DNA from 4 places in the Cellvibrio sp. pealriver genome. Region 3 is predicted to be linked to each of the others. Evidence: predicted binding sites of a transcription regulator. Region 3 holds the regulator's gene; each other region holds the start of a gene.

Region 1 (8,222 bases), 670 kb from region 3:
GCGATGTTTTATCTCAATCGCGACCAAATTATTTCCGGTAGGCGACCAGGCTAACTTAAACCAACGGCCGCCACTATTGGCTACACGCCAATCCTTACCCGCTGCGTTTCGGATAATGATGTCGCTTTCGATCGCGCTCCTGGCAGCATTTTGTTTGTTAGTCGTTCGTTTTTCACGGATGTAGGCAATATGCTGGTTATCCGGGTGTGGCGTTGCACTTTGCTCATGCCCGGTTTCGTTGGTGTAACCCCGGGTAGATTGGAACACCGTTTTGTGATCGCTGGGTAAATAGAGGGTGCTCCACTCAAGGGTGTTAAAAATAATACCCACTGCTGCCAATATGACTGCTGTCAGAATCGCCGTGCGCCATAGCCGTAAGGGGTTAATGTTGGCTGCTTGGCGGTTCGCTACAGCAGAGGCATTCACCTCATCGGGTAAAGGGTGGGCAAGAAATTGTGGTGCTATCATCAGTTGATAACCGCGCTTTGAATAATGCGCAATTAATTCCTGATCACCAATCAATTCGTTGAACGCACTGCGGAGCGCATTAATGCTCTTTTGCACCGAACCGTGTGTGACGACCCGGCCTTCCCACAGTCGTTCAATCAGCTCTTCATTACTGATGACGCGATTTTGGTTATACGCAAGGTAATGGAGTACCGCCATTGCCTTGGGTTGCAATTTGAGACTTTTAGTGGGCGTCCAGAGTGTGTTGTGAGAGGGGGATACTTTTACCTCTCCCAGCATAAAACTGGTTTCTTGATGCGCATTCATTGTAACCAGGAGCCTGTTGCGGTCAGCATGGATATACCTTTTTCGGTAAGTTTTTCTTATTGGTCTGTATAGCTAGAGTGCGTTTGGTAAGCCGCGTCTATGAGTGTAATTTTGCAAGAAATACGCTTGCGAATACAAGTAAAGCATCGGTTTACAATGTTTCTATCTTATTGATTTATAAGTGGAAAAATTTGGTAAGCAAAAGGTAAGCACGAAGTTTTAGGATGGTCAGTGTTTTCATTGCCCTTTGCAATATAGTCAACCCATACACAGCGCTTGATGTATCGGCGAGTGTTATTTTGCATCACATTCACAAGACGCATCCATACGGGGTAATGTTATGAAACATTCATCTATTGCACGCTCACTGGGAGCAATATCATCGCTGGCTTCTCTGCTGTTGGGGGCTGCGCTCTTGCACCCACTATCGGCTGTTGCTGAGTCTACTGCTTCCAATTCCAAAGAGCCTTTGGTGTATATCAACCAAAACATTGGTTTTAATGTGAAAGGTTACAAATATAAACAGTCAGAGTTTCCCTGCGATATCGATAAAGTATTGGTTGAGAATCTGGTTGAGCAGGCCGATAAAGACGGTATACGGCTTGAGCCCGTCAGCACACTGGACAAAATTATGAACGGTGTAGTACCGGTGGTGGCAATTGATATTGAAAAATTGGTGTTAGGTGATGGCAGTCGTCAATTCGGGACTAAACAAGCCAGTCCACTTCCCAAAGTGCAGGTGACGGTTGCGGTAATAAAAGGAAAGGATGACATGGTCACAGCGAAACACACCTGCGCCATTATGACATTAAATGAATTTACGCCATCGACAGACATATTGGATCTGGGCAATACCGGCGCGACAGTGTGTTCTGCAACGCGTAAATGCCTGAAAGACCTGAGCAAAGATGTTATCGAGTGGGTAGCCCCCCAAGTGAAGTAAATAAAAAGTGAAGTAGATCAAAAGTGAAGTAAATAAAAAGTGAAATAGATTAAAAGTTAGGTTGTTTAACGTTAATTAGCTGAGCGTTAAATAGATTAAATCGATACAAAAAAACGCCGGAGCAGTGATGATGCTCCGGCGTTTTTATTAGTAGATAAAATAACCGTTGAGTCTGTGCTTATTGAATCCGGATTGGAATGTAAGCCATGTTGTTGTCGCCATTGGTTTCGGAGATTGCATTGTTTTCATCGATGACAATACCGAGCCAATAATTTTGTCCAACAGTCAAATCGCCAGGGATGTACACGGGGATAGTGGTGGTGTGCACATCGTCCGGGCTGAGTGAACCGAAAGTACCGCCGGCAATTCTTCTATCGCTAGTGCTGATAAAATCATTGGTAGAAATGTAAATACCAAACGCAATATTGTTGTGTGTGGTTTTGCCATTGTTTTCCAACGTAAATTCCGGACGTACCGTGGTGCCGCGAGTAACACGGAAGCCTGGCTCACCTGCAATCGTGATAGGTGTCAGGTTTGCAGTATTGGCATTGTTGCGAATTCGCACGCGATCATGGCTTGAATATTCGCCATCGGCACCGGTACGACGCCAGTGTGCGACTGACACATCATTGAAAGTACTTGATTGGTTGCCGTACAACACACGTGAGCCATGTGAAGCATCCTCACCAAAATAAATATTGGCTGTGGTGCCGTTGGTATGGTGATGACGCCATGAATCGCCCATCACATTGTATTCCCAATTTACGTGCATCAAACCAAGGAAGTGTCCAGCCTCGTGCGTAATAACAGAATCAATCGGAAGGGCAGAACCGGTGTAACTAAAGTTGGATGATTTTGCCGTGGAGCTGGTCCAGGTGCGATCAGAATCCAACACAATATCCACTTCATCCAAACCGTAATGCCAACCGAAAAACCAATAGCAGTGGTAATTCATTTGCGCTACACCTGGTGGCGATATGTTTTTTGCATAAATTTCATTCTGGCCATTGCCTCTGCTTACACCACCGGTTTCGGTTGTTGCATTAATCACAAAAGGAGATGGGTTTGCATTGGTTGCATTAATGCCGCGTTGTACAGCAGTCAGATTGCTACCGCTAAAGCTGGTCGTATTGATACGTGCTGTTGTGGAGTTACCACCCCAACGTAGTTTTTTGCCGCTATCGCCATCACACTCAAGCCATGATGCGCTCAGCGCGGGTTGTGCAAGTAGCGCCATTACTGAAGCGATTAAAAAAGTAAACCGTAACATGATATGTCTCCCTATATTACTTGACGGTTAATGAAGAGGTTGCAGTGGTTATGTCCAAAGAGCCTTCGGTTTGGCCGCGGTATTTCAATTCTTCCGCGCTGGGCTTGGGCGCTGTGATAGCTAATTCCTTTACCGCAACTGCTACAGGAGGTTTCACTGTGAAGGGGAGTTTGGGGTTGGCTAAAACCACGCGGGTTTGCGGTTGGCCAAGTTCTGCATTGAAGTGTTCGATCAATGCAAAAAACTCATCCGTAATTAATGGCTCACGGTACTTATTGATCACTTCCGCAGGCGCTTCACCGGTGTAATCATCTGCCTTGGTGTGGCCTTCCACATTCATATTGATGCGATACAAAGCGGGCGCTTCGGCTTCATACTTTTTGCGAAGCTCTTCTAATCCTTTGCTATCGATTTTATTGGCTTCAATCCAGCGCGCGGCATCGGGCTGTTTAATCACCATGTCAAAAGCAGGGCGCGGCATTTCCATCGTATTTACGTCAAAACGTGGCTTGCCTCCGAACTCCAATGTTTTTTCTGCGGCTACCAATGGAACACCAAAGCCGCTGTAAATACGGTCATCAAGAACACGGAAGCGACCTTCAACACAGTTCACCAATTGGCAGTCGGCAGGTTCGCCACCTGGAATGAACAGCACATCCGTTTCACCGCGTGCAAAGGTGGGAGCGGTGGTTTCTGTGTAAGCACCACCACTGCCATCTGCTCCACCGGGAATGCGCAAGACAACTTTTTCAGGTAGATAACCGCGGAATACCTTGCCAATTTCGTAGGTAACGAACGTATGGGGTACGCCTTTGGGTTCTTCACGGGTTGGCTCTGAATTACGGTATTGGATATCGACAACTTTGCCGTAAGCCACGGCAGCGCTTTGTGCGACAAGTTCACGCAGGCCGCCAGCATCCGCATCGGCTGCGCCATGAGCCATGAGTGTTTGGCTGGATAAGAGAAGAGAACAGGCTGTTGCCAGCCCTAATAACAATTGCGGCTTCATAACGAAACTCCTTCTAGTGATTAACAAGGCTTGCTCAGAAGCACCGGGCAAGTTCTGCTGGGGAACATTGAGTATCCTTAATGTTCTGAGGCTCAGGTTAAAGTAGGCTTGGAGGTGCCGCGAGGAAATAATCCCTTGGTATTTTGGTAATATTTCACAGCAAAACAGGTCATTCGGAAGCGCCAGAGTGAGGTTATCTGCACATTTTGCAAACTGGCGAGAAAAATACTGTATAAAATGCTAGTACTGTTTGCGTATACAGGTTTTTGTTGTATGCTATTCCCAATGGTGAGATTCCGGTGTTGTCTGGAAGATCACTGGTAAGCTGCAAATGGCAGCACCATAAAACCCATAAAAATTGTCAGATAACGTGTTTCTTTATATATGTTGAGGTGTCAGATGGATGCGAACAAAGAAAAAGCGCTGCAGGCCGCGTTAAGCCAAATCGAACGTCAATTCGGTAAAGGCACTGTCATGCGCATGGGCGACAAAGAGCAAGTTGCTATTCCTGCGATTTCCACGGGTTCTCTCGGGCTTGATGTCGCTTTGGGGATCGGCGGGTTGCCTAAAGGGCGAATTATTGAAATCTATGGCCCTGAATCTTCCGGTAAAACCACTCTGACTCTGCAAGTTATCGCCGAAGCACAGCGTGCAGGCGGCACTTGTGCCTTTATCGATGCGGAACATGCTCTCGATCCCATCTATGCAACGAAACTGGGCGTCAACGTAGAGGACCTGATTGTTTCCCAGCCTGATACTGGCGAGCAGGCATTGGAAGTTACTGACATGCTGGTGCGCTCTGGTGCAGTAGATGTTCTGGTTGTTGACTCGGTAGCTGCGCTTACACCGCGCGCTGAAATCGAAGGCGAAATGGGCGATCACCATGTGGGCTTGCAGGCGCGTTTGATGTCCCAAGCACTGCGTAAGATCACGGGCAACATTAAAAACGCCAACTGCCTGGTTATTTTCATCAACCAGATCCGTATGAAAATCGGCGTAATGTTTGGCAACCCGGAGACAACCACAGGCGGAAATGCGCTTAAATTTTATGCTTCAGTGCGCTTGGATATTCGCCGTACTGGCGCTGTCAAAGAAGGTGAAGAAGTAATTGGTTCTGAAACTCGTGTCAAAGTAGTAAAGAACAAAGTTGCTCCACCGTTCAAACAAGCCGAATTTCAGATCCTTTATGGTTCAGGCATCAATCGGATGGGGGAGATCGTTGACTACGGCGTGAAGCTTGGCTTAATCGATAAGTCAGGTGCTTGGTATGCTTATCAAGGCAACAAAATAGGTCAAGGTAAGAACAATGTAATGAAGTTTTTGCAGGAAAATCCTGTGCTTGCACAAGAGCTTGAGCAGAAAGTGCGGGCGGAGCTTTTGGCTACTCCTGCATTGTCATTGAGCCCGGGCGGTTCCGATGTAACAGACGATATTGAAATTTGATATTGATGTTTAAAAAGCTTTGCCTTTTTGAAAGGCAAAGCTTCTACCAAGGTTTCTAGCGCTTGCATCCTGGATTACTGCTCACTATGCTGCATTACATTGCGTAATTTTTAAATTTGTAGGTAAAGTTGTTCCAAATCAAAAGGATAAATACTCAAGTTAAGGTTATATCCAGATTTAGGCAATTTTCACAGCAGTCTAAACTCAGTTGAGCAGATGAGGGTAATTATGAAGCGTTTAGGATTGTTATTGGTAGCTATGGGTTTACTGGTGTTGGCAGGTTGTACCAATAAGCCTTATGTTGAAACAGATCATTTGGCTGAATTTGATTTTTCAGCGTTGAAGACCTTTAGTGTTGCCGAAACCAAGCAAGATACCAAAGAAAATATTTTAATTTCTCCTTTTACTCTCAGTCACATCCATTCTGCTCTGGAGGCTGAGTTGGGGAAACGTTATCAATCTGCTGCGGTAGGCGCGAAGCCCGATTTTGTGGTGAGTTACCATGTGGTGATAGAAGAGAAGATCGATCCACGTAGCTATGATGATCTTTACGGCTTTGGTTACTACGGGCGGGGCTATCGTTACCCTCGTCCGCTTTTTTATGGCGTGAACACTGGGGTACGTGTCTACAACCAAGGTAGCCTGATTATTGATATTGTTGATGCAAAAACCGATAAGCCAATTTGGAGAGGCGTATCCGAAAAGCGTCTAAGCCGCGGAATGGCACCTCAGCAGCAGCGAGAGGTGCTAAGTCGAGCTGTGACAGAAGTGGTTGCGCAGTTTCCTCCAGTTAATTGATTGGCAATAAATATAGAATAAATGGCTGCTTATGCAGCCATTTTTTTGGCGAAAAATTGATGTTACAAAATAAGATAAATGCTGGTGATATACGCTTAAGTGCTATGAATTTACTGGCATTACGGGAGCATTCTGCCAAAGAGCTAAAAGAGAAGTTGGTTCGCAAATATGGTCAGAACGAGCATGTAGAAACAGCAATTGCTGGGCTAATAGAAGAAGGGTTGCAATCTGACGAGCGTTTTGCAGAGGCTTTTATTCGTATGCGCCAGCGTCAGGGCAAGGGAAGTGTCTTGATTAAAATGGAGTTGCGTGAGCGTGGAGTGCCCTCATCACTGCTCGATATCCTGATTAACGAGCAAGATGACATATGGCCTAAGTTGGCAAAGGAAGTGCGGCATAAACGGTTTCATCAGCTTCCGGCTGATGGGCGTGAAAAAGCCAGGCAAATGCGTTTTCTTCATTCGCGCGGATTCGCCAGTTGCCATATTCAAGCCGCTTTTACGGATGTACTTGATGGCGAATAGAAGGTATTGACCCTACACTAACCTTTATGTAGATCAATTACTTATTTCATCTCCCCTGTCTTTGAAGTCAGCTTTTCGTTGAGCCGAAAGTGGGTTTCTGTTACTCTGGCGCCCCGTCCTAAGCGATAAATTCCTTTACCCCTCAGTTGGGTAATTAATAGGGTATTTATCTCCAATCCGCTCCGCATTTTCACAGTAATCAGGTTTTACATGACGCGCTATATATTCGTAACTGGTGGTGTTGTTTCTTCATTGGGCAAAGGCATAGCTTCAGCCTCTTTGGCAGCTATTCTTGAAGCTCGTGGTTTGAAAGTGACCATCATGAAGCTCGATCCTTACATTAACGTTGATCCGGGCACAATGAGTCCATTCCAACACGGTGAAGTATTTGTGACGGAAGATGGCGCAGAAACTGATCTGGATTTAGGGCATTACGAGCGGTTTATTCGTACCAAAATGACTCGTCGTAATAATTTCACTACTGGCCGTGTTTATGAAACGGTATTAAGGAAAGAGCGCCGTGGTGATTATCTTGGCGGCACCGTTCAGGTAATTCCGCATATCACTGATGAGATCAAGCGTCGTATTCTCGAAGGTGGTCGCGATGTTGATGTGGCTTTGGTAGAAATCGGTGGAACCGTGGGTGATATTGAATCACAACCTTTCTTGGAGGCGGTTCGCCAGTTAAAAGTAGAAATGGGGTCGCGTGCATTACTGATGCACCTCACGCTCGTTCCATATATCGCTACCGCTGGCGAAACGAAAACCAAACCGACCCAGCACTCGGTAAAAGAGCTGCGCTCTATTGGTTTGCAACCAGATATTCTTCTTTGCCGCTCAGAAAAGATGGTGGATGAAGACTCTCGCCGTAAAATCGCGCTTTTTACTAACGTAGCCGAACGCGCAGTAGTGCCTCTACCTGATGCAGATACTATTTACTCTATTCCGCGTTTGTTGCAAAGCTTCGGTCTCGATCAAATTGTGGTTGAATTATTAGGCTTACAGTGTCGCGAAGCTGACCTGAGCGAGTGGGATAAAGTTGTTGATGGCAAACTCCATCCCGTAAATTCAGTCACTATCTCCATGGTCGGCAAATACATGGAGTTGCTGGATGCTTACAAATCCTTGATTGAAGCACTGACCCATGCAGGTATTCATACAAGTACCAAAGTAAACATCAATTACATTGATGCCGAGCGTGTTGAACAGGAAGGTGTTGGTATATTAAAGGATGCCGATGCGATTTTGGTTCCTGGTGGATTCGGTGAGCGCGGTGTTGAAGGTAAATTGATGGCTGTGCAATACGCCCGAGAGAATAAAGTCCCTTATCTGGGAATTTGTTTGGGCATGCAATCTGTTGTAATCGAGTTCGCACGTAATGTTCTCGGTTTGAAAGGAGCAAATTCAACAGAGTTTGACCGTAATTCTCCGCATCCCGTTATTGGTTTAATTACCGAGTGG
Region 2 (8,222 bases), 420 kb from region 3:
CAGTAATAGCTGCCATTCACTTCACAGATAGGTAATAAATGGCGCGGCACACCCATCGCCCATGCGGTAGCCGTTACTTCCGGCAAATAGGTGTGGGAGTTGGGATCGGCAGCGGTAACAGGCTCAAGCGAACCGTATACAACGTCGCTTGCCTCCAGCAGAAAAGTGCGTACATCACGCGGGATCGGCAACAGGATCTCTTCTTCAATTTCGACCAGCTTGTCTTCATCGGGCAAATCCAGCGGAACCGGTACGGGTTCGTTGTGCTCGCGTAACAAATCCAACACATCATCGATATCGGCCATGGGATTACCTGTCAATAATAAAAGGACGAGGACTATAGCCCGCGATATGATCCATCACAAGCGGTTCGCCCCCGCGGTAAAGCTCAAGCTCTCTCCATCCGCAGGAACAAAAAAGCGCGCGTGCCAATCCCTCCGGTCAATTTCAGCTTGCAACTGTGCCCGGCTTACCGGGCAGTGGTCCAGAGCTTCAAGATGGTTGGCAATCACATGCCTATCGCTCAGTGCGCCCAGCGCAATTGCTTCATCAAACCCCATAATGATGTCTCCCCCCAGATCAAACCTTGCCCCACCGGCTGGAATAAGGGTGATATCCGGTTGGTTTCGGATAATGCATTCACGCACGTCATCAGTCAGTAAGGTATCACCCGTAATGTAAAGGCTGGGCTCATTAGGCAGTTGGATAAAATACCCAACCCCATGCGCCATCAATTTTCCAATCAGGCCACGCCCATGCAGACAGGAAACCAATTGGATATTTCCCGACAAAAACGCCGATCTTCCCTGCCGCCCCAATGCCTGCACCTGTAATCCTTTGCGCTGTAAAAATACGGCATCCGCTTCACTGCAAAACACCGGAATATTCCGCTCTCTAAGCCACTTCACTGCCCGCCGATCCAAATGATCAAAATGGCCTTTCTGACAATGGGTAACGAGGCAGTGGGTCACGTGTTCCAGTAGCTCCGGTGTATTTTCCGGCAGATCTACCAATGGGTTGCGGCGGCGTTCGCTACCAAAATAAGTCAATCCCGGTATAGCGCCTTTAGGTGCCAACATAGGATCGACCAGAATCACCGCATCACCAGCCTGAATAACAACCGTCGCGTTGCGCACTTGTGTAATTTTCATATCGCTTCCCCAACCCACTTTTCAATTCATGACAAAAACAGGATGGTAAACAAGGAAGCATTGGTTGTAGATGGCAAGAAATGCCACATAAAATACATAACTCGCCACCAAAGCAGCGCAACCAGACCAGATGGGGATAAAAGATGAATATCGGCGTACTGCTCTATCCCGGCTGTATCGCATCGGGATTACTCGCCTTTAGCGAGTTACTGTATGTCGCGAATAAACGTTCAGGCAAAAAGCGGTTCACGGTAATGTGGCTGGGGTTGGATAAAACTCCTGTCAATCTGGCTCCCGAAAATCACCCACCCCATGTATCAATTACTCCCCAGCTCACTCTCAGTGAAATCTCTACGAAAAAAATGACAGGGGAAAAGACAGGGATAGACGCGCTCATTATTCCGGGGTTTTGGGCAAGTGCTGGCACAGACTTGCAACGCAATCTGGATCAACTCCAGCATCTGGTGAATGCACTCAAAAAAATTCCCGCGCATATTCATTTATCAGCCTATTGCTCAGGAGTGTGCTGGTTGGCTGCCGCCGGAAAATTAAACCGCATGGACGCAACATCCACTTGGTGGATGACCGATTTTTTACAAACTCACTACCCTGCGGTGCAATGGCGGTTTAGCCACACGTGTATTACCGGCACATCGGCCACCAAAAAATATCGCTGCATTACCGCAGCGGGGGTCAATGGTTATTTGCCTATTGCACAAGAATTGATTAGCCAGTGCTGTGGCGAACAAAGCTGGCGTGATATTGCAGACATTATGGTGATACCCAAACCAGAAAAAAAATTACAGCCCTTCCATGCCATTCAACTCATGCAATTAAACGATCCACAGATGCGCAAAATGTACCTGTGGATTGAACAACAAGCCGCTGTCACATTATCGCTTGCTCGTCTGGCAACTTACGTTAATGTGTCTGCACGAACCCTTGCACGCAAAGTCAAAGCAATCACCGGGCTTTCGTGTGCGCAATGGATGAAGCTTATTAAATTACACCAAGCAAGCGAGCTGCTGATTTATAGCAAAAAGAACATCACTAGCATCAGCGATGACGTGGGATTTTCTGATACTGCTGCCTTTCGCCGCAGTTTTAAATCTGTCACGGGATATACACCGAATGAATACCGGATGGAATTTAAACGTTAACAACAACGAATACTACTGACCAAAAAGCGATAGCTGGTTATCCACTAATTGGTTTAACGACTCATTCATAAAATGCAAAATACTGTCGGCAACCGGTGTTAATTGCTTATCTACATAATGTTGATAATCAATCGGGCTTTGGCGTAACCGCATATCCACTTCATAGCGGCCGACAGGCTCAGGGCCGTTGCTGGTAATCACATAACTGATCCAATCACCGCGGCGAAGCGATTCACCGGTCAGTTGCACATACTTGCGCGCGGCCTGTACATGGGGCGGAACATTTTTTTGGTACTCGTGCAAATGGCGGCGCAAGCGTTTGCGATACACCAGTTCCAGATCGCGCTTGCCTGCCAAAACTTCATCGTTAATAGTGCGCACAAAATCCAGATAATCTTCACCCGCAAAAATTTTTTGATATAACGCTGCCTGAAAATCTTTGGCGATCTGCGTCCAATCGGTACGGACATTTTCCAATCCTTTGAATACCATTTCGCGCTTGCCATTATTGTCCACCAATCCGGCATAACGTTTTTTAGTCCCCAACTCCGATCCCCGCATCGTCGGCATTAAAAAACGCAAGTAATGGGTCTCGTATTGAATTTCCAACGCGCTATTAATCGCAAACTCTGCCAATAGCGTTTTTTGCCACCACTGGTTTAATTCTTTCGCAAGGCGTTTACCTATTGCATCGCATTGGGTGGTATCTTTTGGTTTTTTGCCAACACAATTGTTTTCCAACCACACAAACAGCGAGTCTGTATCGCCATAAATGACCGCATAACCTTGCTGCTCAATCCAATCGCGGCTGCGCTGGATGATCTCATGACCGCGCATGGTAATTGAACTGCTAACGCGAGGATCAAAAAAACGGCAGCCGGTTGAACCCAACACACCATAAAATGAATTCATAATAATTTTAATGGCGTGCGATAGCGGTGCATTTTTATGTTGTTTGGCGCGGTCGCGCGCGGCCGATAACTGCTCAATAATATTGGGCAGGATGTGCCCTTCACGCGCAAAATAAGCACCATTAAAACCCGGCACCGTTTGCTCTGCGGGCAATTGCTGGTGTTGCGCCAACCAAAATGCGCAAGGGTCAATTAAAAACGTGCGCATGATGCTGGGATACAGACTTTTAAAATCCAGCACTAATACGTTGTCATAAATGCCCGGCCGCGAATCCATTACGTAACCACCGGGGCTATAAATATCCGATTCCAGCTCACCCAAATTAGGCGCGATATAACCGCGCCGGTGCAAGCGTGGCAAATATAAATATTCGAATGCTGCCACCGAGCCGCCAATACGGTCCAACAGCAAGCCGGTTAGCTGACTGCGCTCCATCGCAAAATCCAGCAATTGTTGCTGTTGGAAAATTTTCCACACCAGCTCACAGTCGCGTAGGTTATAGTCCGCTAGCGAAAGCTTGTCATGGTTAAATAAATAAGTGATGTCATCAGCGCGATCGTTACCGCTAATTAACTTTCCCTCACCTAATAATTCTTCAGCAATATTCTGCAGTGAATAACTGTCATAGCGATAATTCGCTGCTTTTAATAACTCAATACCATCCAGTGCGACACGTCCTGGAATGACCACATAACTGCGGCCAGTATCAGCATCATCATGTCGCCAATGAATGCTTTGGTTTGCGCGCCCTAACTGCAGCTCCATATTCAGGCTTTTGCAGATGTTTTCCAGCACCAATAAATCAAACTGTACGACACTCCAACCAATCACAATATCCGGATCAGCCGTACGGAAAAATTCAAAAAAAGCTAACAAACAGTGTTTGGCATCGGCACAAAAAATTACCGTTTCAGTATTAGTGCCCTCTCCCACCATAAACACTTTTTGTCCTGCATCACACCAGACACCGATTGAATACAGCTGTTTCGCATCCATCGATGTTTCAATATCGAGCGATAGCATTTTCAATGCAGGCCGCCACTGTGGATCCTCTACGGGAGCCAGTTTCGGGTTGATGATCGGAAATGCGTTTGCAGGAAAATCGATTTGTGCAGCAGCGGTAATAAAACGCTCCATTAAAAATCGTTCAGGCGGGCGTACATCGGCCTCCCAAAAAGGAATGTTCTGTTGCTGCAAAATCATTTGTGCATCGCGCGCGATACGATGCTGGCGAAAATAAAGCGCATTCACAGTTTTGTTATGAAAGTTTTTTAATTCAACTTCTGCCATATGCCACTGGCGTAAAGGCTTGAGCAACTGTTGAATGCGCTGCGCCTGCTCGCGCAAGACAAAGAACACCACCGTCTGGCCCGTTATTTGTGTCCAACAACTTCCGGTTTCTGTCGCCCACCATAAATCCAGCACCACACCCTCACGGGTGTCGCGCCACTGGCGGGTCAATAAAAAGGCATTAGTCATAAGTGCACGGGACAAAACTGGTTAAGTAACCAGTATTATCCCGCATGGGGGATGGCGATGCAATCCAAGGCCGCCCTAGTGAGAACAAGAAGCAAGCACGCAAAAAAGCCCGCAAGTTTAATAATTTCTTTGCGAGCCCACTACCTTACTCAGCAGCCTGATGTTTTCTAACAAGCTCTCGCTTTCATTTAACGCATAGGCGCTTTCAAAGGCCGTTAGTGCGCCTTTGAAATTTCGTTTCTTCGCTAACACTTGGCCAAGCCCGATTAAACCTTGGTATTTTCTGGGATGATTGTATATCGAGCGCTCGTAATACAGCTCTGCGCGATCAAGTTCTCCTTTCAACATCGCGCTTTTCCCTCCTAGCAACAACGCGGAAATATTCAATGGATTTTGGCTGAGAACCTTTTCTACCAATTGCAATGCGTTATCCGTATTGCCCGCCTGAAGAAAACCCTGCGCCTTCATCAGATTGAATTCATCGTTATCCAAGCGCTGTGCCTGGCTCGCATAGCGATCTTCAAAAACAGAAAAGTAGGCTTCAAGATCAGCCCAGTCTGCACCGCCGTTTACCAAATTATAAAAACTCGTTACCGCACGTTGGTAATCAATTGAGGTGCCCTTGCCAATTGATTGACTGTAGCGAATGGACGCCAGCTCAGGTAGCCTGGTTTTAAGATAAAGATCCCCCAACAGTGTTAAAGCCTCCCAGTGTTGCGGCTGCAAACGACGCACAAGTTCAAGGTTTATTATCGCTTTGCTATAGGCTTGTTGCTGGGTGTGCACATTGGCTTGCAATAGCAGGTAATCGATATTCAGTGCATCGAGTGATAACAGATCGTCAAGCACAGCGTTGGCAGATGCGTGGTTACCCATACCGATATGTGCTTGCGCTTCCCCTACCTTCCAGTCTCTATTATTAGGTTGATAGATCTTGGCCATTTGATAAAGCCCAACAGCGTCGCCAAACTGTTTATCCTGTAGTGCGCAGTAGCCGAGGTAACCAAACACATAGGCATCAGCTTGCGATAAGTTGACGACTTTCAGCAGATGCCGCTTCGCAGCGTTGCATTGGTTATCGGCCATATAAATATGAGCAACATTTTTGTGTGCGCGCGCAAAGTTTGGAAACTTTGACACGGCATTTAAGTAGGCACCCAACGCGTCCTTTTCTTTGCGCTGTTCGTAAAGAACTTGCCCCAACAAAAAATCGTAGACAGCACTTTTGTCTTCCGCCGCACGCGATTTTATTTTTTCGATAGCCTCTACCGGATTCTTTTCAAACGATTCGCGTAGCCGCCTGAGATCCATATAGATCTCGAAGTTAATGGGCGGCTCGACCGCCGAAACAACACCGTAACTGCCCAGAAAGTTATTGGTAAATTCGGGGTTACCCCAATGATTTTCCGATAAGGGAAGCACCTTTGAAAAAACATTGGGAGCTTGAATAAAAATGAAACCCAGAAAAATGCATCGAACGAAATACATTACACCAACGCCATTTCGCCAACTGCCGAAAATACTATTCACTTGCCACACGTTGTTTATTAAAAAAATTGGATTCATTAGCGAACTCCTTCCAATTCCAAAGGGAGAATAAGCTCAGCTTTAACGGCTTGTCCCGCTCTTGTCGGCTTGGTAAACCGCATTCCTTGAATGATTTCTCTTACCACAGGCTTAAGCTCCTCGTAAGCAATACTCTCGAAATCGATGAGTGATAAGCGCCCATCCTCATGAATGACAACATGAACCGTCACCGTTGTGTCCGGCATTCTCTGCTGAATAAGGCTTTTAGGAAGTTCATACTCAGGCCAAATAACCGGCAAGGGTTTGGAATCCAGCTCATCGAGTTTCAACAACACAGGTTCATTTTCAAACCTGAGTTCTTGCATCATGTCATTCGCAATCTGCTGGCTGTCCATCAATCCACTACCGCTCGTACTGGCTAATGTTGGACTCACGCGCTCAAACAGGGACATATCGATTTCAATCCCAACGTCGGCAATATCCACTGAAGTTTCTTGCGCAGAACCTTGGGTTTGAGATTGATTGGAAGTTTCCAGGGTTGGAGTTATAGGCTCATTGGCGAGTAACGGCTGCACAGCGACCTCACGCAGGTGCACAAGCTTGTGTTCTGAAAAATCCGCGCGATTGCCAAGCAATAAACTTAACAGCAGTAAGCCGGTAATGAGCACCGACAATACTCCATTTCCCAACATCTTTAGCAATGAATGTTTCGCCACTAGCGTCTACTCACTTCGGTAGCCACACTGACCGTTTCCGCTCCGGCCACGCGAGCTTCATCGACAACTTGTATCAACACTTTACTGAGCGCACGCTCATCTACTTGAACAACAACCGGCCTGCCCTCATTTTTTTGAACTATGTGACGAACTTCGTTAAGCGATATTTTTTCACCTGAGTAATAAAGTTGCCCGTTCTCATCTACTGCCAAAAACGTACTTGCCATTTCGAGCTGTTCGGCGCTGGTTGCCTTGGGCCGATTTACATCGATACCCGATTCTTTGACAAACACGGCGGTGACGATGAAAAATATAAGCAGAATAAAAACAACATCGATCAAGGGTGAAATATTGACTTCCACCATTACCTCTTCTTCAGAGTTACGTTTGATTTTGGACCACATAATGCTACCTGCAGCTCAACAACGAAGATCGTTTGGCGCGGAGATAACCCAAGGCAAACATGGCGGGCGTGGCGACAATTAACCCAGCCTGGGTGGTAATAAGTGCTTGCGATACGCTCAGCGCAAAACCATCGTAGATATTTTCGCCGGCTGACATAGATTGGAACGCGTTAATCAAACCAATGACGGTACCCAGCAACCCCAATAGCGGTGTGCTCGCGACCAATACCATGAGCACGCGGATGTCATTACCCACCTCTTTCAAATTAGCGGATTGGTTGGCGGTTTGGTTGGCGAATTGATCGCCCACCTGATCGCTGGATTCAATCAGCCGAAGCTTGTCGAACGTATTCAAAAGCATCCAATAAATAAGCAGGGAAACAGAAAAAATCGCCACTGTCAGCGGGCCGCCTTCAACAACAATGTAGCGATAAAATTCTGATGCACTATTCATTGCGCGTGTATCCGAACTTTTTTTCAAGCAGTCGAGCGGCGTAATACTCCATATCTGAAATAATGGCGTGTGATTTTCTACCGAGCACGACGTGCATGACCAATGCAGGAATTGCGACAATCAAACCCAGCTCTGTCGTAATTAACGCTTTCGATATACCTGAGGAAAGCGACATAGCATCACTTGATCCAAACAGTGAAATCATTTTGAACGTTTCGATCATGCCCGCTACTGTTCCAAGCAAGCCAACCAGCGGCGCGACGGATGCGGTTACTGCGACCAAATATAAATATTTTTCCTGCTTGGTTTTTGCTCGCTGCATCAATTCCAGTAAGGCATCTTCCATCTGGTCGCGCGCGCTGGAGGAGCGGTTCAACGCTTCACGGACAAACTGGTGAATTGCCGATCCATTCACACGC
Region 3 (8,222 bases):
ATTTACACTCTTGATAGCGCTACTGATGTCTGTTGTTGCCATGTCAATTGATGCTCTTTTACCAGCACTTGGATTTATCAGTAAAGAAATCACTGTAAGCCATGCAAACGAAGCACAATATATTATCAGCGCCCTTTTTCTGGGAATGGCATTAGGTCAATTGATATGTGGCCCGTTATCCGATGCTACGGGGCGCAAAAAAATACTGTATGCGGGCATCAGCTTATTTTTAGTGGGCAGCGTGATTTGTTTTTTTGCGCAAGACATTAATACATTACTGCTCGGGCGTTTTATTCAAGGCTTGGGAGTTGCCGGCCCTTACGTATCCGCCATTTCAATTGTGCGTGATAAATATACCGGTAATGAGATGGCACGAATCATGTCTCTGGTGATGATGATTTTTATTATGGTGCCAGCACTCGCTCCCAGTATTGGTCAAGCCGTTTTACTTGTCAGTTCATGGCGCTATATTTTTGTTCTCTATATTGTTTATGCACTTATTATTGGGATCTGGATTTTTATTCGGCTGGAAGAAACGCTGCCCAAAGAATATCGCATTCCCTTCACAACACGTGGCTTTATCGATGGTTTCAAAGAGGTCATCAGCAATTACAGCACTATGTGTTACACGCTCTGTATGGGATTATTTTTTGGCAGTTTTTTAGGTTACCTCAACTCATCGCAACAAATTTTTCAGGAGCTTTTTAATACCGGAAAATTATTTACTGTGTATTTTGGTTTATTGGCGTTAGTGTTTGGCCTTGCCTCGTTGGTTAATGCGCGCTTTGTGCAAAAGTGGGGAATGGATTTTTTGTGCAATCGTGCAGTATTGGGAATTATTGCCAGCTCAGGAATATTTTTGATTGTTATCTTATTAATTCCGGTCAATCTTTGGATTTTTTTGCTCTACGCGGCTGTGTTATTTTTTTGTTTTGGGTTGGTTTTTGGCAATGTTAACGCGATGGCGATGGAGCCCATGGGACATGTTGCAGGAATTGCATCCGCGATCATTGGTGCAAGCTCATCAATTTTATCGATGATAATTGGCACAGCAATAGGACAGATGTATAACAACACACTCATTCCTGTTACCAGTGGCTTTTTAATACTGGGGTTGGCCGCTTTATGGATATTGCATTTGGCGCGCAACCGTAAAGCAGCGGAACAGGCACTGGCTACGCAAGCCGGTGAAGTAAATTCATCGCCCTCATGAAATTGGTAATAAGCTTCATCAAAAATTGATTAAAAAGTAACTGGCATATTGCCAAGTAACTGCGTACCATGCGCGGCGGTACCCTTAAGGTCAGTACCGCCCTCTTTTTGTTGCAAGTGTCAAATGCTTGCCATATCTCCGCTCGCCAGACCTTGCCCGCTATGCGGGAGGCCGAGCAACAGGAAATTCTTATGTCTTTCGAAAATCTCGGTCTACGGGCCGATATACTGCGTGCTATTGCCGATGAGGGCTACAGCACACCTACTCCTATTCAATTACAAGCGATTCCTGCTGTGTTAAACGGTGGCGATATTCTGGCAGGAGCCCAAACCGGCACAGGTAAAACCGCCGGTTTTACCTTGCCATTACTGGAAAAACTGAGCAAAGCAAACGTTGAAAAAACCAGTAATGGTCGTCGGCCCGTACGCGCCCTGATTTTGACACCTACACGCGAGCTTGCTGCACAGGTTTATGAAAGTGTGCGCACTTATGGAAAATATTTACCGCTTCGCTCAACCGTTGTTTTTGGCGGTGTCAGCATTAATCCGCAAATGATGAAGCTGCGTGGTGGAGTAGACGTTTTAGTTGCAACACCTGGCCGCTTACTTGATTTAGTCAATCAAAATGCGGTCAGTTTAAAACAAGTAGAAATATTGGTTTTGGATGAAGCCGACCGCATGCTCGATATGGGTTTTATCCACGACATCAAAAAAGTATTGGCACTGTTACCCAAACAACGCCAGAACCTGCTTTTTTCGGCAACGTTTTCAGATGAAATCAAAGCGCTCGCTGATAAATTATTAAATCAACCAACACTGATTGAAGTCGCCCGCAGAAATACGGCATCAGAGAGAGTCACCCAACGCGTGCATCCTGTTGACCGCAATCGCAAACGTGAGCTTTTAGCGCATCTGATAAACCAAGGTAATTGGCAACAAGTGTTGATTTTTACCCGCACCAAACACGGCGCGAACAAACTAACCGAACAATTGCTTGATGATGGAATAAGCGCCGCAGCAATTCATGGCAATAAAAGTCAAGGCGCACGCACCAAAGCGCTGGATGATTTTAAACGCGGAAGCATTCGCGCGCTGGTTGCCACTGACATCGCCGCACGCGGAATTGATATCGACCAATTACCTTATGTCGTTAATTATGAGTTGCCTAATGTCCCGGAAGATTATGTGCACCGTATAGGACGCACCGGTCGCGCCGACGCGGAAGGTATTGCCGTATCACTGGTTTGCATTGATGAAGATAAATTCTTGCGCGACATTGAAAAACTCATCAAGCGCAATATAGACAAAGAAATCATCAATGGCTTTGAGCCAGATCCAAACGCGAAAGCTGAACCAATCGTTCTGGGGCGGCGGATGACAATAGGAGCGGGAGCAGGAAAATCCGGCGCTGCAGGAAATGGAAAGCCAGCACACAAAAAACCTGCGCTGGGGCAAAAACCAAAAAATGGAAGTAAAAAAGCCCCCGCTAAAAATGGTGGGTCACATAATGCAAAACCGCAAGGTGGTATTAACCGGACAACCAGTGGCAATAAATCTCAAGCACGCCGCCCGCAACAAGCACAATAAATAAAAAAGTCCTCGTCATAGATGATATGGCGAGGACTTTTTCGTTGTGTTGATTCGCTGTTATGTAAATTAGATAAAGATCAACGCTGCATATCGTATTTGCGCATCTTTTCTACCAGTGTCGTTCTGCGTACACACAACTTATCAGCCGCACGCGCCACCACACCGCCACAATCATTTAAAGCTTGCTGAATTAAACTCATCTCAAGATTCGTAATGTATTCGCGCAGGTCGATCCCCTGCTCTGGTAATAACGGGGTATCGTTCATACTGACATAGCCAGCAGCACCCGTTAATAATCCATTGCTTTTCTCAGCAGAGTGAACAAACTCTTCATCAACCACATCGACATGACGATATTTTGCAGGTAAATCTTGCACACCTATCACGCCAAAAGGATGCATGATTGCCATACGCTCTACCAAGTTTGCCAGCTCGCGTACGTTTCCACTCCACTCATGCTGACACAACGACATAATCGCAGCTGAATTAAAACGTATTGAGCCTCGCTGTTCACTTTCCATACGCGACACTAACTCATTAATTAAGAGCGGAATATCTTCAGAGCGCTCTTTGAGTGAAGGCAATTCAATGGGAAATACATTCAAGCGGTAAAATAAATCTTCCCGAAATGTATTTTCAGCAATCATGCTCTCAAGATTTCGATGAGTCGCTGCAATAATACGCACATCTACTGGTTGTGTTTTGTTACTACCAACGCGCTCAAAGCAGCGCTCTTGTAGTACACGCAAAATCTTGACTTGCATATTCAGCGGCATATCACCAATTTCATCAAGAAATAATGTGCCACCTTCAGCCAACTCAAAACGTCCAGCGCGGGAATTAATCGCGCCGGTAAATGCACCTTTTTCATGGCCAAACAATTCACTTTCCAACAACTCGGCTGGTATAGCGCCGCAATTAACAGGGACAAACGGTTTATCGCGACGCGGTGAGTTGTAATGCAAGTTACGCGCAACCACTTCTTTACCCGTACCAGACTCGCCCGTAATCAGTACCGACACATCTTTGTCGGCCACTTGCGCCATCATTTCACGCACGTTCTGGATCTCGCGGCTAGTGCCCACCAGACTCCGGAATAAATGGACGGGGCGACGCAGCGGCTGACGTTTACTGGTGGATTGCGCCTCGCGATATAGCTGCGCGCGATGAAGGGTATCAACCAACTTATTGTAGGTAGGTGGCATAGCAAGTGTCGCTATCACCATAAAACGATAGGGCTCATCCAAACTGTCGATCGCATTTTGATTTTCTTCGCCAACCAAAACAACTGCAAGCTCATCATTCCAATTACGAAGTTCTTTCAGAAGTTGTGCGAGAGATTGGCGACAATCGCTATAGTCGCCAATAAATATAGCAACATAATCCTCACCATTATTTTCCTCGGCAACAGCAGCTTGCCAGGATCCGCTTGCGGAAACGAGTGCAGTTTCGCTGAGAAAGTCGAGCAGGATTTTTAAATCGTGTCTGCGTGACGGATTATCGTCTATTACCAGCACTTTATTATTTCGCCACATACCCCAAGACCTTTTTCATTCTATGCCAATGCCCGGTTAGCAAATAGCAACCACAGGCGGCGAGACGACTTATTGGAGTAAGTAATAGACGAGCGAGAGTTCTTAGTCAAATTTATGGCGAAAAGTTTTTGGCGTTTTATTATTTTTTATTCACTAAGAACATTTATTCGCCAATAATATGCCTTCGAAGGCAGTGAAATTGACCGCAACAGATCACGATAGAATTCAAAAAAAACATTATGAAATTACAGTGCAATTTCTTAGAGCGTAGAGTTTTGAACAGTTGACATTCATCCTTAGGCGGTGGGCGCTATGTCATCCCAACCGGATTTAACTGTTTTTAGCAGTTGGATTGCTTCATTCACTTTCTCAACATCATTTTGAGCAGAAGCTTCGAGCAGCGTTAAGTTGATGTATTCGTATAATTGATCCAAGCGCTCGGAGATTTCACCGGCCTCCATATCAAGGGAGCTGCGTAACCCACCCACTATGCTGATTGCCTTACCCAGCATTTCGCCCTTAACCGCCAAATCGCCGCGCTCTATCGCACCTTGCGCAACTGCCAAACGAGCCAGAGCACCTTCAAAGAGCAATTGGATTAATCGATGAGGGGAAGCATTGCTGATTTCTGACTCAATACCCAACTGACGGTATTGTTTAAGGGCTTCTTGTGGATTGTAGTTGGACACGGGCGATCCCCTGCTGGCAGTTATTTATCCTAAGGCTAGCAGGCTGAACCCATTTTTGCGAGTTTTGCTATAAGAGAGTTATTTTAAAAACCTTATGAACTAGGCGCAGTTAACAATTTTTAACAGAGACACGAACACAACCCTGTCCATAAGCTGCAAATAATCCAGGATCAAGTCGCATGCAAAAAAGTGACTTCACGTTGGCATTGTGCAATCAAACCAGCATAAACACCTTTCAATTCACTCAATGCATCGATGACAGCCGCTTTATCGTCACGATTGGAAGCAATAACACGATCAATGAGCAAGATGCAGATACGATCTAAATGCCTTACTTTTTCCCAATCTTCCGCGTCCAGTGCAGCAGTCAATGCCTGCTGTACACTGCGCATTGCGACTACACCTGCATTCCCCCTGTAATCGGGGGAACTAATCAACTGAATTGCCATGTTACCCCCTCATTAAACCTGATTAGCAATAGCATCCCATGCTGATTTTATTTCGCCCAACAACCGACCGCACTCATCGAGGTAATCTGGGTTATTTTCGTAATTTGCCTGACTCAAGCGACGAATAATGTAGTCATATAAGCCATCAAGATTCGCAGCCAGACTTCCGCCATCTTTATCATTAAGGCTACCTTGCAAGCCACCCACGATAGCGGTTGCTTTGCCAATCAACTCACCTTTACGTGCGATCTGGTTTTGTTGCATAGCGCCTTTTGCTTGCGCAATGCGCTCCAAAGCACCTTCAAATAACATTTGAATCAATCGATGGGGCGATGCAGTTTCTACAGAAGAATGAACTTTTACATTTGCATAATTTTGCACAGCAGAATAGGCATTCATAATTCACCAATATTGTCAGAAGTTACTCACTACCCTGCCCTTCAACATGCATTGGACAGCTGTATAAGCTAACGGCCCAAATTGCGAAATCTTTAACGGGAATCATCGTAAATTTCGGATTTATTCGGCTTATTACTAAAAGGCTAAATTCTCCGAATATTTGTACCAAAAGTATTCATGCCGCATTCAGATACGAAGATTAGAGTTAAATCCACCCCTTCAGGAGTTCATCATGCGAACACTCTCTATTTATCTCATCGGCTTTCTTTTATTCGGTATCGGCAATACTGCTCTTGGAGAATCATTACGCTGTAAAAATAAATTGGTTCATATAGGCGATAGCAAAGCCGAAGTCATAGATAAGTGTGGTAGTCCATTAATGATAGACAGCTTCTGTCAGCCAATTGCCACAAGCAACCAATCCCAAGGCGTGCAATACGGCGATAACAACGTGCAAAATAATATTGTTATACAAGCATGCGAGAACATCGATATCTGGACCTATGAGCCCCGGAAAGGCAAGTTTACGACCCACCTCTATTTCGCACAGGGGCAATTGAGAGGGATTCGCTACGGGGATCGGGTGGATTAATCACCAAACTGAAAAACTATTGCACAACCCGAATTACTGTATATAATCACAATAACTGTACAAATAAACAGATTCAGGAGTGCACTATGTCAGATCTAACACCGCGCCAGGAACAGGTACTTCAGTTAATCCGCCAATATGCAGATGACACGGGATATCCGCCTACACGCGCTGAAATTGCACGAATTCTTGGATTTAAGTCTGCCAACGCGGCAGAAGAACACATTAAAGCCTTGGCACGTAAAGGGGCGATTGAGATTATCCCGGGCGCTTCACGCGGCATTCGGTTACCCGAAGTCCACTCAGGCATTCCCATCATAGGACGCGTCGCTGCTGGGAATCCAATACTTGCTCAAGAGCACATCGAAGATTATTGCAACATCCCGCAAAGCTTTTTTTCACTCAATGCAGATTATTTGCTTCGTGTGCATGGCATGAGTATGAAGGATGTAGGAATTCTAGATGGAGATCTGCTTGCTGTGCACCGCACAGATCAAGCTCGTAATGGCCAGATTGTCGTCGCACGAATTGGCGAAGAAGTAACGGTCAAAAGGCTTAAACGTACAAACAATAAAGCGCTGGTTGAATTGTGGCCGGAAAACCCTGACTTCGATGTCATCCATGTTGATATGCGAGAACAAGAGTTCAGTATTGAAGGTTTAAGTGTAGGAGTAATTCGTCGTGACTAATATCGCACACGCTATTGCAGCCCCAGCAAGCGCGACACCACAAGCTAATAGCCAACAGCAACAACCCGCTAGCGGAGTTACTGAACTGGTATTGGCAAGTGACTCCCCGGAACAGCTGGCTCTACTCCTACCGATGATTGCTTTTTTAGGTAACGCCTGCAAAGACCGTTGGATTACTTGGGTAGCTCCGCATAACATCAGCCGCGATCTATTAGAGTCGTACGGTGTCAATACTCGCTATATTCGCGTTATTCACTGTCAGGATCCGCAGACATTACTGTGGATCACATGGGAAGCACTTTCGGCTGGCAATAGCCATACCGTTATCTCCAGCCCAGGCAAGCTGAGCGACAAAGAACTTGCCCAATTGGAGGTTGCTGCAACAAAAGGAAATTGCCGTGGATTGCTTTTGCGCGTGCGTTGATACGTGCACAAATAAAACAACAGAAGAACTGTTTGACAGACCAAAAATGATGAAAAATAGATAAATCCAGGGAGGGGAAAAACAAATAACGGCTTTGTAACCACTTAACAATTAGACATTAACCGCACAATACCTAATGCAACATCAGCTTTTCAGCCTCATCAACGCCTTCCAATAATTCATCCAACATTGCCTCAGCTTGCTGATCAGCAATTTCTCCAGCAGCCTCCATACCAGCCTCAATCATTGCCTTGGCCACCATGAATTTCTCTTCTCCGAGGAAGGCTAATGACTCTGCTGAAAAACGAATCGTTACTAGAGGCTCGTTGCTCTCATCATCTGCCCGAGCTAATGCTACATCGCCGTTAATTAGCTCAATAATTTCATAAAAAGACGACATTTATACCTCGGAGACCTCTTAAATAGCAGTCGCGTATTCTAACACCCAATCTACCCAAAACCTATTTTGGATTTCCATCCAAGGGTAGTGCCTGTAACAACAATGATGGCGTGTTAGTGCTTATCCACCAATTATCACCTACAACAGGTAATAAGACTGCCTGCCCTGCCGTTATCTGCATTGAAGCGTCACCCATGCTGAGTGATACCGACCCATTCAGCACCATCAGCAACGAATAGCGAC
Region 4 (8,222 bases), 1.5 Mb from region 3:
ATGCTCCATCCATGAACCGCAAAATTCACAAATGAACATTCCGAGCTGTAAGTCGTTGACAGCAATTCGCTTGAGCATGTGAGTCCAGAAAGTGAAGGTGGATGCCTGATCGAGCAGCATTAAAATGAGTATAGACAGTGTTTTTTATCGGGTAAGGCTGGCGTAAATTAATTCTTTTATAGGGCGCTTCCGGGATGTGAACAGGAGAGTGTTTGCCGGTTGGCTAAACCGGTGGATCAGACCTATTATTCAATACATTAACGGGAACTGTACCAGTGCTTGATCTTTGGCATGGGTTTAACTTCCTACATCAAGAGCTGATAATGAAAAGCCATCAAGTGGCTCACAACCTGTGTCAGGCATCGGTTACCCATGGATAAAAATGCTGAAATTGCCTTAAAACTTCAGGCGCTTCGGGCAGATTATGCCGCGCGTCTTCCCGCCGAAATCCAGCAGCTACGCAGTTTGGTTGAACACTTGACCAAACCCAATCCTGCCCTGCAGCTAGATGCGCTCAACCAGTTGCGCCAACGGCTGCATAAATTGGCAGGGTCCGCAGGCAGTTTTGGTTTTCCTGAATTAGGGAAACAAGCCAAAAAACTGGAATTGCAAACCCAGGCGTGGATCGACAGCAACCAGCTGGATCTCGGTTTGGTGCGCGTGTTTGCTGTCGCCGTGGCGGCATTGGATGGTTTGGCGCAAAACGATAGCCCGAAGAAAACCCCTGTGGTCTCGCAGCTCGCGCCGCTCAAAACCAATACGCTGATTTATGTGTTGGAGGACGATCAGGACATCGCCGACGAAGTCTGCATGACCTTGCGTCACTTTGGTCATCAGGTAGAACACTTCTCTACCATCGCCGCAGCAGAAGTCGAAGTGTTGCGCCGCCCGCCGGATTTTATGATTTGCGACATTATGTTTACCGAAGAAGGCCGTGAAACGCCCGAAGCGGTCGCCATTATGCAACAGCAGCTGCCGGTGCCTATCCCGGTGATTTTTGTTTCTACCCGCACCGATTTTGATGCCTACCATGCTGCCGTGCGCGCCGGTGCTGTGGGCTATTTTGTGAAGCCGCTGGACATCATCCGTTTGGTCGATTGCTTTGAGTATTATCTGGACCGCAACCGCAGTGCACCGCACAGGGTGTTGATTATCGATGATGATCTGGAATTGGCCGAGCATTACAAACTGGTGCTCAGCTCCGCGGATATCCGTGCAGAAGTCATTAATAATCCGCGCGAAATTTTTGAAAAGTTGCAGGATTTTCATCCCGAGCTGATTTTGCTCGATATCAATATGCCCGGTTGTAACGGGGCGGAGCTGGCACAGGTGATTCGCCTGAATCAGGATTGGCTGAGAATACCCATCACCTATTTGTCATCCGAGCTGGACGAAGAAAAACGTGCCAATGCCATGGGGCGCGCAGGCGATGATTTTCTCAGCAAACCAATGGGGGACCGCGAGCTGGTAACTGCCGTTTCGGTGCGCGCAGCGCGCAGCCGGCAACTGAGCGATGCGCTGGACCGCGACAGCCTGACCGGTTTGCTGAAGCACTCACGCATCAAAGAGCAGGTCGATGTCGAGCTGAGCCGCGCTATCCGGTCGGGCGAAAACCTCAGTCTGGTCATGCTGGATCTCGACCACTTCAAACAGGTCAACGACACCTACGGCCATCCCGCAGGTGACAAAGTGATCAAGGCGATTGCCCACCTGTTGCGTCAGCGTTTGCGTAAATCCGATGCGGTTGGGCGATACGGCGGTGAAGAGTTTGTCGCCGTGTTACCGCGCTGCGGTCGCGATGAAGCTCTGGCTCTGATGGAGGATGTGCGCCAGCGGTTCGGTGAGATCACCTTTACTGTTGACCAGCGCAGCTTCAATGTCACCCTCAGCGTCGGTATTGCCGCCTATCGCGAAGGTGTCGTGCGCGCCGAGCAATTGCTACATGAAGCCGATGCCGCACTTTATAGAGCCAAAGCAGAAGGCCGTAACCGGATTTGTATTTAATCCCCTTTCACTTACGTCGCATCCAAATTGTTACCACCATAAACACAACGCCCGGCATTTAGCCGGGCGTTGTCGTCTTTGGTAAATCTGGCGTGCTTACTCAAGTTCATCCGGATCTGGTACTTCAGGCGGTGTGCTGTCTTCGGTGGGTACCGGCACATCGCGGTTCATATCTTCCAGGTATCGCTTCGATTTTTCACCGCTCATAGGCGCTTTGCCCGGTAAGAAATCGCCTTCGGTTTTGACCAGCTTGTCGTTTTCAAAATACACAGTGTAAAGGTACTGGGTAATCTCGCCTTGCGAGCCACGGCGTACACTGTAAGGATAATCCCAGCGGTCATCATTAAAGGTATCTGGCAGCAAGGTATTGCCAAGAACAAAGCGCACTTGACGTTTGGACATGCCCAACTTGAGCTGGTCTACCATCTCCTGGGTGATGATATGGCCCTGCTGGATACCGACTTTATACACACCAGGAAAGCGGAAGCTGGAGCAAGCGGTGAGGCTGGATGCTAAGACAAGGGCCAGAAAAACACGGCTGGCTAATTTCATACTAGGGCTTCCACTAACGAAAATGAACGCGGATAATACCCGAACCACAGGAACACTGAGAAGGGTTTGGGGGAAATAATGGCAGACGGTAACCACGAACTGCGCAAAGCGGGTCTTAAAGTGACCTTGCCACGTGTGAAAATTTTGCAAATGCTGGAGTCCTCTGAACAGCATCACATGAGCGCGGAAGATGTGTATAAAGCGCTGATGGAGCAGGGTGATGATGTAGGCTTGGCAACTGTCTACCGGGTACTGACCCAATTTGAAACTGCCGGTTTGGTAGCGAGACATAATTTCGACGGCGGTCATTCTGTATTTGAAGTTGCGCGCGGCGAACACCATGATCACATGGTCGATATAGATACCGGCAACATCATTGAGTTCCATAATGATGAAATTGAAACCTTGCAAAAACGCATTGCAGCAGAGTATGGTTTCGAATTAACTGATCACAGCTTGGTGTTATACGTAAGGAAGAAACGCTGAGTGTTTCAGAGCAAGTGTTAGGCGAGTAATGTTAGTGAAGAAAGAAAATGTTTTAGCAAGAAAACGTTAGTGCTTGATATGCGTAAGCATAGGTGTTATGAAAGAAACGTTGATTTGTATTACTGCTTGAGGGCGCGTTTATCGCGCCCTTTTTATTTCCGGTTTTTTATCCGGTGTGATGGATCGGATGGTCAGTAATGCCCATTATTGAAGCGCATTAAGGTTCAATGGCTAACATTTCACGGGCGTGAGCGAGCGATTGGTCTGTAATTTTCAAGCCGCCAAGCATGCGCGCAATTTCCTCTACCTTGCTGTCCCCCACCAGCTCAACCAGTGTTGATTCAGCACTTTTTTTGCCCGCTGTTTTGACCACCTGCAAATGCTGATGCCCTTTACTTGCGACCTGTGCCAGATGGGTTACGCAGATAACCTGACCTTTTTCGCCCAGCTGCCGCAGCAATTGCCCCACAACATCGCCAGTTGCGCCGCCAATCCCGACATCCACTTCGTCAAATACCAAGGTTGGTGTGGCGGATGTTTGCGCAGTAATCACCTGAATCGCAAGGCTAATCCGTGACAGCTCGCCACCCGATGCGACTTTGGCCAAGGGGCGCGGTGCCTGACCAGGGTTGGTGCTGATCAGGAATTCCACCTCTTCCAGACCGTTGGCATTTGGCTTATCACCCAAAGGAATCAGGCTAACGCTCAGCTTGGCATTTTCCATCGCCAGCAGTTTGAGTTGTTCGTTGACTTGCTTGGCGAGATTGTTACCTGCTTTGTTGCGTTTGGCAGACAGTTGCTCCGCCAGTTGGCGATAGGCTTTTTCTGCTTGCTCAACTTGCAGCGCTAGTTGATCGAGCTTGGCGTCGCCACCGTTTAGTTGTTCCAGTTCTGCGCTGAGTTGGTCGACAAAACCGGGCAGTTCTTCCGGTTGGATTCGGTGCTTGCGCGCCAGATCGTAAATCGCCGACAAGCGATCTTCCACTACCGCCAAGCGCGCTGGGTCAAGATTAAAACTGTCGATATGGCGATCGATCTCGTGTTGCGCCTCTTCGACTTGAATCTGTGCACTGGCCAATAATTCTTCTGCAGCCAACAGCGCAGCCGATTTTTCTGGCAGGTTGCGCAAAATGTGCAGCGCGCGGTGCAGGTTTACGCTCAGCCCCTGCTCTTCATCGCTACAAAAAGCAGCCAGTTGTTGGCTGCCGCGCATAATGTCTTCGGCATTGGCGAGGCTGCGCTGTTCGGCCTCCAGTTTCACCAATTCGCCCGGTTGAAGCGCGAGCTGCTCCAATTCATTAAATTGATAACTCAATAATTGGAAGCGTGCACTGACATCCGCAGCGTTGTCGCGCAGATGGATAAAGTGCTCAAGCCGGCTTTGCCATTCGCGAAACGCCAGGCGCACCTGCTTGGCTAATTCAGTTTGACCTGCAAATTCATCTATCAAGCGGCGATGGGTGTCTTTTACCAGCAGTGATTGATGCTCATGTTGGCTGTGAATATCCAGCAGCATCTCACCGAGGATGCGCAACTGCTGCAGGGTTACCGGTTGGCCATTAATGTAGGATTTCGATTTACCTTCATTATTAACCAGTCGGCGCAGCAGGCACTCTTGCGGATTATCCGGTTGCTGCAAATCCATATTGAGCAGCCATTCCTGGGCGCTGGGAATGGCGCTGGTATCGAAGGTGGCGGTGATGTCGGCACGGCTGGCACCCTGTCTCACCCTATCCGCTTCCGCACGGTCGCCCAAGGTAAGCGCAAGCGCATCCAGCATGATCGATTTGCCTGCCCCTGTCTCGCCGGTAATGACGGTCATTCCTGGTTTGATATCCAGATCGAGCCGTTCAACCAAAGTGAAGTTTTGGATATTCAGGTGAGTCAGCATGGATGCCTCGCGAGTTGTGCCACGCAACAAATAAAAGAATGCGCCAATAAAAAAGCCAGACATTTATATTAATAAAATGTCTGGCTATTTATACAGTATGTTTTGTTTGTGTAGCAAGCTGCGGCCGGGAGAATCTTCGGCCGCGGGGTGTTATTACAGGCGGAAGCCTTCCAATCTCCGGCTGAGCTCATCGGAAGCATCGCGGATTTGCTGCGATGCCAGCAAGGTGCCGCGCGCGGCATCTTTAGTGCCTAGCGATGACTGCTCCACATGGCTTACGTATTCGAGGATCAAACTGCTGGCTTGTACGTGTTCGATCAACGAGTTGCCGATATGAGCCACCATCTTGGCGACTTCATCAGTCTCCAGGCGTACGCTCTCAACAATTTCGCCGCCCTGACGGGTTTGGCTGATGCCTTCTTTTAATTGCACCACCATGTCGTCCATATTTTGTTTGGCGACACGGCTGGAGTTTTGTACGGCGGTAATGGTATCGCTGATTTCGGTAGTCGCCTGCGTGGTGCGTTGCGCAAGTTGGCGAACCTCATCGGCTACTACCGCAAAACCACGCCCTTGCTCACCTGCCCGCGCTGCTTCAATCGCGGCGTTGAGGGCAAGCAAGTTGGTTTGGTTGGCAACTTCGCTAATCACCGAGATAACGGCTGAAATACTGTTGATCCGGTTGGCGAGGTCATCAATGCTGCCCTGGGTTTGGATCACGCTGTTGTCGATCTCCACAAAGCTTTTGACCGCACTGGAAATTAATTTCTGGCCTTGGTTTGCGGTTTTGGATGCATGGTCAGTTTGGTTGGTCGCCACCTTGGCCTGCTGCATGGCATCTTTGGTCTGCATGTTGAATTCTTCGGCAGAGGACGCAATTTTGATGGTGTTGACGCTTTGGTCTTCGGCCATTGCCGTGCTGGTTTCCGCTTTATGAACAATATCGTCACTGATGGAATGCAGGCGCGACACCATTTGTGAAATCCCGCCAATCACCTCGCGCAGTGCATGGCGCATGCGCACTACCGAGCCATAAATACTGTCTTCCGGCGCATTGTGTACGCCGCGCTCGGTCAGATCGCCACTGGCGACGGCGCGTACCAGTGTCAGCACTTCTTTCAATTCGGCACCCAAGCCGCTGTCGAGTCTGCGCGCAAATACCACCACCGGCACAACAATCGCCAGCATCACCAGCATACAGATGGTCAGTTGCCATTTTGCGGTTTCCCAGAAGCGTGCATTCACTTCATTAAATCCGATCCCGGTTCCTACCACCCAATTCCAGCGGGGTGACAGTTTGGCGATCGATAACTTTTCTTCGATGGAGCCGTCAGCTTGTTTTTGTGTCCAGTTGTAGCGCGCGAGCTGGCCGTTGGCTTTTTCTACGGCTCTTTGCAGTATTTCACCCACGCTCTGACCCTTGCCATCGCGGAACTCGTGAAAGCTGGTGCCGTGGATTTGCGGATCGAGCGGCGCTGCAACAAAGTTCAGCTTTTCATCGGCAACGTAAACGTATTCCGACTTGTGATAGATATTGTTGCGCAGCAAGGTAGTGGCGATTTTTTTCGCTGTCTCATCGTCCATTTCGCCCCGGGCTGCCATTTGCTCCATTTGGATGACGGTAGCGTAGGTGCTATTGAGTAATTGCTCGACGCGGGCAGCGTTGTCTTTCTCGCTGGAATAGCGAACCGTATAGAGCCCGATCAGCATGATTCCCAGCAAACCGACAAAGATTTGGGCGGAGAGTATCCAGATTTTGACGCGCAGTGACATTGTGCCCCCTGGCAGTGGCTAAGTTATGAACAGTGAGATCGCCGACCTTATGCTCACAAGACAACGTTGTCAAATGATTTTTTGTTTCATAAGGCAAACGTTTACGTCCAAGTAATCCTGGAAGAACTTGCACGCCAGTTTGGCGCATAAATCTTCATTTTTGCACCAAAGGCGTGCAAATTCCGGCCGCTATAGGCTAGTTGCAGCTAGCGGATGATCATGGCTGTAACAAGGTTAATTTGAGTATAGAAGCAATTTTCCAAAAGCAAGCGATGCCTGATTGCTGGTGGTAAATCGCTGCTGCTCCCTTTAGCTATCGGCGGCGATGGGAAAAACTTTGGCAGAAAACTTGAATCCCCCGCTGCTAGCCCCATATAGCGACACAGTCATTAAAGCGGGATTTGTGCCAATCATTTGGCCGGTACCGCGCAACCTGTGATGGGAGAGATTAGCGTGTCAACCCAAGACTATACCGATATCCAAAACACTACTGAGCCCCAGAATCCGGCAGAGGAAGTGACCGAGCAAACACAAGCAGAAGCATCAGACATCAGCATTGAAGCACTGCAAGCCCAACTGGCTACTCTGGCTGCCGGTTATGAATCTGCTAAAGAGCAAGCCTTGCGCGCCCAAGCCGATGCGCAAAATGCCCGCCGTCGCGCAGAGCAAGATGTGGAAAAGGCACACAAGTTTGGCTTGGAAAAAATGGTAAATGATTTGCTGCCTGTGGTTGATAACCTGGAGCGCGCACTGGCGGCTATCGATACGGGCAACGAAGCCTTGAGTGCGGTTGTGGAGGGCATTCAACTTACTCACAAGTCTTTTGTCGATGCGCTCGCTCGCCATCAAGTCATTGCAGTAAGCCCGGTAGGTGAGCCTTTCGATCCCAATTTGCATCAGGCGGTTTCTGCAGTACCTAATCCCGACGTTGAACCCAATACGGTCATCAACTGTTTCCAAAAGGGTTATACCTTGCATGGTCGCTTGGTGCGTCCAGCAATGGTTGTGGTTTCCAAAGCGCCATAACGGTTGAATGTCATCGCGCGGTTGCGCAAGTTTCGTACAGATTTTTTTTAGTGCGACACTTGAATTCAAATGCCGCGCGCCAATATAGAAACCAACTGCAATCGAAAGCGCAAAACATTTATGTCAGCGCGATTAGAGCAAGCGATCCACACAAGTCATTAACATCCGGTGCGTGACAATCTCATGCACCCAGCAACAAATAGAATTTTTCAGGAGCAACACCATGGGTAAAATTATCGGCATCGACTTGGGTACTACCAACTCTTGCGTCTCTGTACTCGAAGGCGGCAAGCCAAAAGTGATCGAAAATGCCGAAGGCGATCGCACCACGCCATCGATTATTGCGTTTACTAACGACGATGAGATTCTGGTAGGTCAATCGGCCAAGCGTCAGGCTGTCACTAACCCGCACAATACTTTGTTTGCGGTAAAACGTTTGATTGGCCGCAAATTCAAAGACGACGTTGTGCAGAAGGACATCAAAATGGTG

What was found. Region 3 encodes LexA, which represses DNA repair genes until DNA is damaged. Its sites were predicted from a motif close to ACTGTNTNTANANACAGT; they were not measured.
Region 1: the regulator LexA is predicted to act here: its motif matches at 4,242-4,259, upstream of recA (recombinase RecA).
Region 2: the regulator LexA is predicted to act here: its motif matches at 4,719-4,736, upstream of VC28_RS09025 (DNA polymerase II).
Region 4: the regulator LexA is predicted to act here: its motif matches at 5,013-5,030, upstream of recN (DNA repair protein RecN).

Annotation. Positions count from the first base shown of each region.
Region 1 covers NZ_KQ236688.1:987,861-996,082, forward strand. The annotation lists gene VC28_RS04025 (winged helix-turn-helix domain-containing protein) at 1-774, opposite strand, end outside; gene VC28_RS04030 (hypothetical protein) at 1,115-1,717, shown strand; gene VC28_RS04035 (CARDB domain-containing protein) at 1,896-2,987, opposite strand; gene VC28_RS04040 (hypothetical protein) at 3,004-3,996, opposite strand; gene recA (recombinase RecA) at 4,396-5,439, shown strand; gene VC28_RS04050 (DUF4136 domain-containing protein) at 5,668-6,237, shown strand; gene VC28_RS04055 (regulatory protein RecX) at 6,297-6,761, shown strand; gene VC28_RS04060 (CTP synthase) at 6,972-8,222, shown strand, end outside.
Region 2 covers NZ_KQ236688.1:2,080,629-2,088,850, forward strand. The annotation lists gene VC28_RS09010 (SMI1/KNR4 family protein) at 1-296, opposite strand, end outside; gene VC28_RS09015 (MBL fold metallo-hydrolase) at 360-1,151, opposite strand; gene VC28_RS09020 (GlxA family transcriptional regulator) at 1,295-2,311, shown strand; gene VC28_RS09025 (DNA polymerase II) at 2,324-4,702, opposite strand; gene VC28_RS09030 (tetratricopeptide repeat protein) at 4,820-6,268, opposite strand; gene VC28_RS09035 (energy transducer TonB) at 6,268-6,945, opposite strand; gene VC28_RS09040 (ExbD/TolR family protein) at 6,945-7,349, opposite strand; gene VC28_RS19300 (MotA/TolQ/ExbB proton channel family protein) at 7,354-7,803, opposite strand; gene VC28_RS09050 (MotA/TolQ/ExbB proton channel family protein) at 7,796-8,222, opposite strand, start outside.
Region 3 covers NZ_KQ236688.1:1,661,308-1,669,529, forward strand. The annotation lists gene VC28_RS07050 (multidrug effflux MFS transporter) at 1-1,213, shown strand, start outside; gene rhlE (ATP-dependent RNA helicase RhlE) at 1,405-2,799, shown strand; gene VC28_RS07060 (sigma-54-dependent transcriptional regulator) at 2,880-4,337, opposite strand; gene fliS (flagellar export chaperone FliS) at 4,634-5,026, opposite strand; gene VC28_RS07070 (hypothetical protein) at 5,197-5,475, opposite strand; gene fliS (flagellar export chaperone FliS) at 5,488-5,874, opposite strand; gene VC28_RS07080 (DUF2845 domain-containing protein) at 6,107-6,466, shown strand; gene lexA (transcriptional repressor LexA) at 6,553-7,155, shown strand; gene VC28_RS07090 (cell division inhibitor SulA) at 7,148-7,579, shown strand; gene VC28_RS07095 (hypothetical protein) at 7,713-7,979, opposite strand; gene VC28_RS07100 (hypothetical protein) at 8,041-8,222, opposite strand, start outside.
Region 4 covers NZ_KQ236688.1:3,171,016-3,179,237, reverse strand. The annotation lists gene VC28_RS13805 (HD-GYP domain-containing protein) at 1-78, opposite strand, end outside; gene VC28_RS13800 (diguanylate cyclase) at 373-2,004, shown strand; gene VC28_RS13795 (outer membrane protein assembly factor BamE) at 2,101-2,556, opposite strand; gene fur (ferric iron uptake transcriptional regulator) at 2,635-3,042, shown strand; gene recN (DNA repair protein RecN) at 3,260-4,933, opposite strand; gene VC28_RS13780 (methyl-accepting chemotaxis protein) at 5,087-6,706, opposite strand; gene grpE (nucleotide exchange factor GrpE) at 7,160-7,732, shown strand; gene dnaK (molecular chaperone DnaK) at 7,956-8,222, shown strand, end outside.